DNA from 2 places in the Streptomyces sp. 3-6 genome. Region 2 is predicted to be linked to the other one. Evidence: riboswitches for the same ligand, from Rfam matches in the RefSeq annotation. Region 2 holds a riboswitch; the other holds the start of a gene.
What was found. Region 2 has a riboswitch for glycine ahead of gcvT (glycine cleavage system aminomethyltransferase GcvT). Riboswitches for the same ligand answer to the same signal wherever they lie in the genome.

Region 1 (4,323 bases), on a different contig from region 2:
CTCGTGCCGCGCTTCGCCTTCTACCGCTCCCTCAGCGAGCAGGTCATGACCCTCCTCAGGGACCTGTCCCCGCTGGTGGAGCCGCTGAGCCTGGACGAGGCGTTCGTGGACCTGGAGGCCGCCGGCGCCGCCTGGGACGAGACGTCGGCGCGCCGTGTCGGAGCCGGCCTGCGCGCGGACATCCGCCGGGTCACCGGGCTCACCGGATCGGTGGGGCTGGCCGCCTCCAAGATGCTCGCCAAGATCGCCTCCGAGCGGGCCAAGCCGGACGGCCTGGTGGTCATCGAACCGGGGACCGAGCGTGACCTGCTCGCGCCGCTGTCGGTGCGGACCCTGCCGGGCGTCGGTCCGGCCACCGGCGACCACCTGCGCCGCGCGGGCCTGTACACGGTGCGGGACCTCGCCGAGGCGGGCGAGGACGAACTGGTGCGGCTGCTGGGCAAGGCGCACGGGCACGGGCTGTACGCCATGGCGCTGGCGCACGACGAACGGCCCGTGGTGGCCGAGCGGGAGGCGAAGTCGGTGTCGGTGGAGGACACCTACGACGTCGACATCCACGACCGGGTCCGGGTCGGCACGGAGGTGCGGCGGCTCGCCGACCGGTGTGTGCGCCGGCTGCGCGGCGCGGGCCTGTCGGGCCGCACCATCGTGCTGAAGGTGCGCCGCTACGACTTCTCGACGCTCACCCGGTCCGAGACGCTGCGCGGGCCGACGGACGACCCGGCGGTGGTGCGGGAGGCCGCGGCCCGCCTGCTCGACGCGGTCGACACCACGGGCGGCGTGCGGCTCCTCGGCGTCGGCGTCACCGGCCTGGCCGACTACACGCAGGAGGACCTGTTCGCCCAGGCGGCAGGGGAGCGGGAGGAGGCCGTACCCGAGGAGACCGCCGTCGCACCCGCTCCCGAGGACCGGCCGGCGCCGGAGCGGAGCTGGCCCGCCGGACACGACGTACGGCACGCCGTGTTCGGCCACGGCTGGGTGCAAGGCAGCGGGCTGGGCCGGGTCACCGTGCGCTTCGAGACGCCCGGCTCCGCACCGGGCCGGGTCAGGACCTTCCGCACCGACGACCCCGACCTGCAGTTCGAGGACCCGCTCCCGCTGGTCCCCCGCGACCCCGGCCCACGGGACGCCGCCCCGGCCGCCGCGGACGGCACCGGGTGACCGCGGCGGTGACGGCGCCGGGCACTTCCAAGGGGCACGGGGGCGCCGGACCGGTCGCGGGACGGCTCCGGCTCAGGCCGGCTCGTCCTGGCCCGCGAGCCTGCCGAAGTCGCGGTCCGGGAGCGGCGGCGGGGCGGCGACGTCCAGGCCGTAGTGGTGGTAGAGCTGCAGCTCCTGCTCGGGGGAGAGGTGCCGTCCGACGCCGAAGTCGGGGGCGTCCTTGATCAGGGCGCGGTCGAAGGGGACGTGGAGGGCGCCCTCCACCAGTTCGCTCGGTTCCAGGGGGACGAAGGCGTCGCGGCCGAACAGTCCGGTGCGTATCGCCGCCCACTCGGGGACTCCCGTGGCGTCGTCGAGGTAGACCTCGTCGATCGTTCCGATGCGGTGTCCGTTGCGGTCGAACGCCTTGCGGCCGATCAGGTGGCGCGGGTCGATGTCGGTACGCACGGGCCCTCCACAGGTCGCACTCATCCGTAAGCACTACAGAACGGCACATTCGGTCCGGCGGCCACTCGAAGGTCCGTGCGGGGCCCTCGCTGGTACGCTGGCTTTCGGCCGCTGACCCCGTGCGGGAGAGTCCTCCAGGCACCATCGGAGGCGCCGAAGGAGCAAATCCTCCCCGGAATCTCTCAGGCCCACGTACCGCACGGACGAGGTCACTCTGGAAAGCAGGGCGGGTGTCGACGGCTTCCGCTCTCACCGACGGTGAAAGCCGGGCGTCCCTGGGGCGGTCCGGTGAAGCTCTCAGGTCGAGATGACAGAGGGGGAGGCCGTCCGGGTACCCGTGCCGTGGTGCCCCACGAAGGTCGTCAGACCAGGAGGCCTCCGCAATGACCGCCCATCGCACTCCGCTCTCCGAGCTCGAGCAGGGGATCCCCTTCGAGCAGCGCCACATCGGACCCGACCACGAAGCCCGGGCCAAGATGCTCGCCCAGGTCGGCTACGGCTCGCTGGACGAGCTGACGGCCGCCGCGGTGCCGGACGTCATCAAGAACGCCGACGCCCTGGACCTGCCCGGAGCCCGCAGCGAGGCCGAAGTGCTCGCCGAACTGCGCTCCCTGGCCGGACGCAACCAGGTGCTCGGCTCGATGATCGGGCTCGGCTACTACGGGACGTTCACCCCGCCCGTCATCCTGCGCAACGTCATGGAGAACCCCGCCTGGTACACGGCGTACACGCCCTACCAGCCGGAGATTTCCCAGGGCCGCCTGGAGGCCCTGCTGAACTTCCAGACCACCGTCGCCGAGCTGACCGGGCTGCCGACCTCCGGCGCCTCGCTGCTCGACGAGGGCACCGCCGCCGCCGAGGCGATGGCGCTGTCGCGGCGCATGGGCAAGAACAAGAAGGGCCTGTTCCTGGTCGACGCGGACGCCCTGCCGCAGACCATCGCCGTGATCCGCACCCGCGCGGTGCCGACCGGCGTGGAGGTCGTCGTCGCCGACCTCAGCGACGGCATCCCCGCCGAGATCGCCGAGCGCGAGATCAACGGCGTGCTGCTGCAGTACCCCGGCGCCTCCGGCGCCGTCCGCGACCTCAAGCCGGTCATCGAGCAGGCGCACGACCTCGGCGCCCTGGTCACCGTCGCCGCCGACCTGCTGGCGCTGACGCTGCTGACCTCGCCCGGTGAGCTCGGCGCGGACATCGCCGTCGGCACCACCCAGCGGTTCGGCGTGCCGATGGGCTTCGGCGGGCCGCACGCCGGCTACATGGCCGTGCGGGAGAAGATGGCCCGCAGCCTGCCCGGCCGCCTCGTCGGCGTCTCCGTCGACGTCGACGGCAACCAGGCCTACCGGCTCGCGCTGCAGACCCGTGAGCAGCACATCCGCCGGGAGAAGGCCACCAGCAACATCTGCACCGCCCAGGTGCTGCTCGCCGTCATGGCCGGCATGTACGCCGTCTACCACGGCCCGGAGGGCCTGCGCACCATCGCCCGGCGCACCCACCGCTACGCCACGATCCTCGCCGAGGGCCTGCGGGCCGGCGAGGTCGAGATCGTGCACGACTCCTACTTCGACACCGTGACCGCGCGGGTTCCCGGCCGGGCCGGCGAGGTCGTCGCCGCCGCCCGGGACAACGGCGTCAACCTGCGGCTCGTCGACGCGGACCACGTCTCGGCCGCCTGCGACGAGACCACCACCCGCGACCGGCTGACGGCCGTCTGGCGGGCCTTCGGGGTCGACGGCGACGTCGAGTCCCTGGACGGCACCGCGCGGGACACCCTGCCGGAGGCGCTGCTGCGCTCCGACGAGTTCCTGACCCACCCGGTCTTCCACCAGTACCGCTCCGAGACGGCGATGCTGCGCTACCTGCGCCGGCTCGCCGACCGGGACTACGCGCTGGACCGCGGCATGATCCCGCTGGGCTCCTGCACCATGAAGCTCAACGCGACGACCGAGATGGAGCCGATCACCTGGCCCGAGTTCGGTCAGCTGCACCCCTTCGCGCCCGCCGAGCAGGCCGCCGGGTACCTCACGCTCATCCGTGAGCTGGAGGACCGGCTTGCCGAGGTCACCGGCTACGACAAGGTCTCCCTGCAGCCCAACGCCGGCTCCCAGGGCGAGCTGGCCGGTCTGCTCGCGGTCCGCGGCTACCACCGGGCCAACGGCGACGAGCAGCGCACCGTCTGCCTCATCCCGTCGTCCGCGCACGGCACCAACGCCGCGAGCGCCGTCATGGCCGGCATGAAGGTCGTCGTCGTCAGGACCGCCGACGACGGCGAGGTCGACGTCGAGGACCTGCGCGCCAAGATCGAGCAGTACCGCGACCAGCTCGCCGTGCTGATGATCACCTACCCGTCGACGCACGGGGTGTTCGAGGAGCACGTCGCCGACATCTGCGCGGCGGTGCACGAGGCGGGCGGCCAGGTCTACGTGGACGGCGCCAACCTCAACGCCCTGGTCGGTCTGGCCAAGCCGGGCCACTTCGGCGGCGACGTCTCGCACCTGAACCTGCACAAGACCTTCTGCATCCCGCACGGCGGCGGCGGCCCCGGCGTCGGCCCGGTCGGCGTCCGCGCCCACCTGGCGCCCTACCTGCCGAACCACCCGATGCAGCCCGAGGCGGGCCCGGAGACCGGGGTCGGCCCGATCTCGGCGGCACCCTGGGGGTCGGCAGGCATCCTTCCCATCTCCTGGGCCTACGTCCGGCTCATGGGCGGCGAGG
Region 2 (4,323 bases):
CGGGCGCGCTGGCCGTCCAGCGCCTGCCGGGGGGTGACGTCGAGGAGGAGCAGGCGCAGGGCCGCTCCCCGGCGGCGGGCCTCGCGGGTCAGCCAGCGGCGCACCCACGCCTGGGTGCCGCAGTCGTGGACGACGACGCCCCCGCCGCCGCGCAGCGCGCGGCGCAGGCCGGCGTAGTGGTCCAGGCGGACCAGGGGCCGGTAGACGGCGTACGGCAGGAAGCCGGGCATCCGGGCGTCCCAGCGGTCCCGGGTGTCCTGCGAGTCGACGCGGGTGCCGCGCACCGTGCGCCGCATCAGCGTGGACTTGCCGCTGCCGGGCAGCCCGGTGACCACCACGATGTCCCGCGGGGCGAACAGCAGCGCGTGCGGACCGCTCCCGGCGAGCCCGCGCAGGTCGCGGACGGCGGGCAGCGGGAGGGCACCGCCGGTCAGGGCACCGCCGGTCAGGGCACCCGGGGCCGCGGACCCGTGGGCGGCAGCGGCGGCAGCAGCAGCGACGGAGGGGACGGCAGCCTGTGCGGGCACCTCGGCCGCGGCGGCCGGAGCGGCCGGCCGAGCCGGGGCTGCCGGGGCTGCCGGTTGTCCGGGCGGTGCGGCGCCCGCCGGGCCGGCGTACGCCGTGGTCCTGTTCACCGTGTGTCCTCCCCTGGGCCGGGTACCGGAGTCCCGCGCCGCGCTGACTGTAAAGAGAAGGTAATGCCGGGCGTCACTCGATTCCGTCCATTTCCCGCAACAGGCCGGTGACAGCCCGTTGTGACGGGTCGCGCACCCTGCGCGTCCCCTGTGAAGGGTCCCCCTGCCGTGCCCCGGGAATGCGTGCAATGATGAGGCCGCCAACTGCATACCGGCCGTTTGAATCCGCGCGGGAGAGTCCCCGGCACATGTGGCACGCCGGGGCGCCGAAGGAGCAAGTCCCTCCCTTGAATCTCTCAGGCCCCGTTACCGCGCGGGCGAGGCACATCTGAAAAGCGGGCCGTCGCGACACTGCTCCGGTGGCTCCACCCAAGGTGCAAGCCGTACACCGCCCCCTCGCGGGCGGTCATGGCGAACCTCTCAGGTTCCGATGACAGATGGGGAGGATCGTCCTCGCCTTCCCCACGCCGTCCTGCGGCCCCGGGCTCTCGATCCGCTCGAGCAGTCACACCGGCGCGGGGGACCCCATTGCCACTGGGAGACCTACCGATGAGCAGTACCGAACTCCGCCGTACCGCGCTGGATGCCGTGCACCGCGCGCTCGGTGCGACGATGACCGACTTCGCCGGCTGGGACATGCCCCTGCGCTACGGCTCGGAGCGCGACGAGCACATCGCCGTCCGCACCCGGGCCGGCCTGTTCGACCTCTCCCACATGGGCGAGATCACGGTCAGCGGGCCGCAGGCGCGCGCGCTCCTCGACCACGCCCTGGTCGGCAACATCGGCACGGTCAAGCAGGGCCGGGCCCGGTACACGATGATCTGCGCCGAGGACGGCGGCATCCTGGACGACCTGATCGTCTACCGGCTCGGCGAGACGGAGTACCTGGTCGTCGCCAACGCCTCCAACGCGCAGACGGTGCTCGACGCGCTGGTGGAACGGTCCACCGGGTTCGACGCCGAGGTGCGCGACGACCGTGACGCCTTCGCGCTGCTCGCCGTGCAGGGCCCGGAGTCGGCCGCGATCCTCGCCTCCCTGACCGACGCCGACCTGGAGGGCCTGAAGTACTACTCCGGGCTGCCCGGCACGGTGGCCGGCCTGCCCGCCCTGATCGCCCGCACCGGCTACACCGGCGAGGACGGCTTCGAGCTGTTCGTGAAGCCGGAGCACGCGGTCGAGCTGTGGCAGGCGCTGACCAAGGCGGGCGAGGGCGCCGGCCTGCTCCCCTGCGGGCTGTCCTGCCGGGACACGCTGCGCCTGGAGGCGGGCATGCCGCTGTACGGCAACGAGCTGAGCAGCGCGCTCACGCCGTTCGACGCCGGGTTCGGCCGGGTGGTGAAGTTCGAGAAGGAGGGCGACTTCGTGGGCCGGGCCGCCCTGGCCGAGGCCGCCGAGCGCGCCGAGCAGAACCCGCCCCGCGTGCTGGTCGGCCTGGTCGCCGAGGGCCGCCGGGTCCCGCGCGCCGGGTACCCGGTCGTCAAGGGCGACGAGGTCATCGGCGAGGTCACCTCCGGGGCCCCCTCGCCCACGCTGGGCAAGCCCATCGCGATGGCCTACGTCGACCCGGCCCACGCGGCGCCGGGCACCCCCGGGGTCGCCGTCGACATCCGGGGCCGCCAGGAGCCGTACGAGGTCGTGGCGCTGCCGTTCTACAAGCGGCAGAAGTGACACCGTCGTAGCGACCCGGGACGGCCGGCGGCGCGTGCGCACCGGTGCCCCGGGGTACCGGACCACGCCGGTCCGGCGCCGTCCCTCCCTCATCAGCAGTCCCCCGCGTACAGGAGAATCCAGGCCATGAGCAACCCCCAGCAGCTGCGTTACAGCAAGGAACACGAGTGGCTGTCGGCCGCCGAGGACGGCGTGTCGACGATCGGCATCACGGAGCACGCGGCGAACGCGCTCGGCGACGTGGTCTTCGTCCAGCTCCCCGAGGTCGGTGACACGGTGACCGCGGGCGAGACCTGCGGCGAGCTGGAGTCGACCAAGTCGGTCAGCGACCTCTACTGCCCGGTCACCGGTGAGGTCACCGAGGTCAACGAGGACGTGGTGAACGACCCGTCGCTGGTCAACTCCGCCCCCTTCGAGGGTGGTTGGCTGTTCAAGGTGCGCATCACCGACGAGCCGTCCGACCTGCTGACCGCCGCCGAGTACGACGCCCACATCGCGGGCTGAGGAGTCCACGCCCCATGTCCCTTCTGAACACGCCCCTGCACGAGCTCGACCCGGCGGTGGCCGCCGCGGTCGACGCCGAGCTGCACCGGCAGCAGTCCACCCTCGAGATGATCGCCTCGGAGAACTTCGCCCCGGTCGCGGTCATGGAGGCGCAGGGCACCGTCCTGACCAACAAGTACGCCGAGGGCTACCCCGGCCGCCGGTACTACGGCGGCTGCGAGCACGTCGACGTGATCGAGCAGATCGCCATCGACCGGGTCAAGGAGCTCTTCGGCGCCGAGCACGCCAACGTGCAGCCGCACTCGGGCGCGCAGGCCAACGCCGCCGCGATGTTCGCGCTGCTCAAGCCCGGTGACACGATCATGGGCCTGAACCTCGCGCACGGCGGGCACCTGACCCACGGCATGAAGATCAACTTCTCCGGCAAGCTGTACGACGTGGTCGCCTACCACGTCGACGACACCGGGGTCGTCGACATGGCCGAGGTCGAGCGCCTGGCCAAGGAGAAGAAGCCGAAGCTGATCGTGGCGGGCTGGTCGGCCTACCCGCGGCAGCTGGACTTCGCCGCGTTCCGCCGGATCGCGGACGAGGTCGGCGCCTACCTCATGGTCGACATGGCGCACTTCGCCGGCCTGGTCGCCGCGGGCCTGCACCCGAACCCGGTGCCGCACGCCCACGTCGTGACCACCACCACCCACAAGACCCTCGGCGGCCCCCGCGGCGGCGTGATCCTCAGCACGGCCGAGCTGGCCAAGAAGATCAACTCGGCGGTCTTCCCCGGCCAGCAGGGCGGCCCCCTGGAGCACGTGGTCGCCGCGAAGGCGGTCGCCTTCAAGGTCGCCGCGTCCGAGGAGTTCAAGGACCGTCAGCGGCGCACCCTGGAGGGCGCCCGGATCCTGGCCGAGCGCCTGGTGAAGGACGACATCCGGGCCGTCGGCGTGGACGTGCTGTCCGGCGGCACCGACGTGCACCTGGTCCTGGTCGACCTGCGCGCCTCGGAGCTGGACGGGCAGCAGGCCGAGGACCGGCTGCACGAGGTCGGCATCACGGTCAACCGCAACGCCATCCCGAACGACCCGCGCCCGCCGATGGTCACCTCCGGCCTGCGCATCGGCACGCCCGCCCTCGCCACCCGCGGCTTCACCGCCGAGGACTTCGCCGAGGTCGCGGACGTGATCGCCGAGACGCTGAAGCCCGAGTACGACGCCGAGGCGCTGCGGGCCCGGGTGACCGCGCTCGCGGCGAAGCATCCGCTGTACCCCGGTCTGAAGTAGTTTCGTACCCTTTGATTCGTACGAACGTCCGGGGCATCGCGCACACTGGAACCGGTGGGCGCGATGCCCCGCGTCGTACCCGCACCCCCACACGCACCCCCCTGTACCGCCGGCGGACAGCGTCGTCCGCCGAACCCCTAGGAGTCCTCCCGTGGCCATCTCGGTCTTCGACCTGTTCTCGATCGGCATCGGCCCGTCCAGCTCGCACACGGTCGGCCCGATGCGCGCGGCCGGCCTGTTCG

Region 1: another riboswitch for glycine. It lies ahead of gcvP (aminomethyl-transferring glycine dehydrogenase); the one in region 2 lies ahead of gcvT (glycine cleavage system aminomethyltransferase GcvT).

What each region holds. Positions count from the first base shown of each region.
Region 1 is NZ_JBWHZP010000005.1:10,919-15,241, forward strand. It holds partial or broken gene AC02VZ_RS08935 (DNA polymerase IV) at 1-1,315, shown strand, start outside; gene AC02VZ_RS08940 (PRC-barrel domain-containing protein) at 1,234-1,608, opposite strand; glycine riboswitch at 1,721-1,816, shown strand; gene gcvP (aminomethyl-transferring glycine dehydrogenase) at 1,992-4,323, shown strand, end outside.
Region 2 is NZ_JBWHZP010000011.1:26,248-30,570, reverse strand. It holds gene AC02VZ_RS16030 (AAA family ATPase) at 1-635, opposite strand, end outside; glycine riboswitch at 856-957, shown strand; glycine riboswitch at 958-1,082, shown strand; gene gcvT (glycine cleavage system aminomethyltransferase GcvT) at 1,185-2,303, shown strand; gene gcvH (glycine cleavage system protein GcvH) at 2,430-2,807, shown strand; gene glyA (serine hydroxymethyltransferase) at 2,822-4,081, shown strand; gene AC02VZ_RS16010 (L-serine ammonia-lyase) at 4,233-4,323, shown strand, end outside.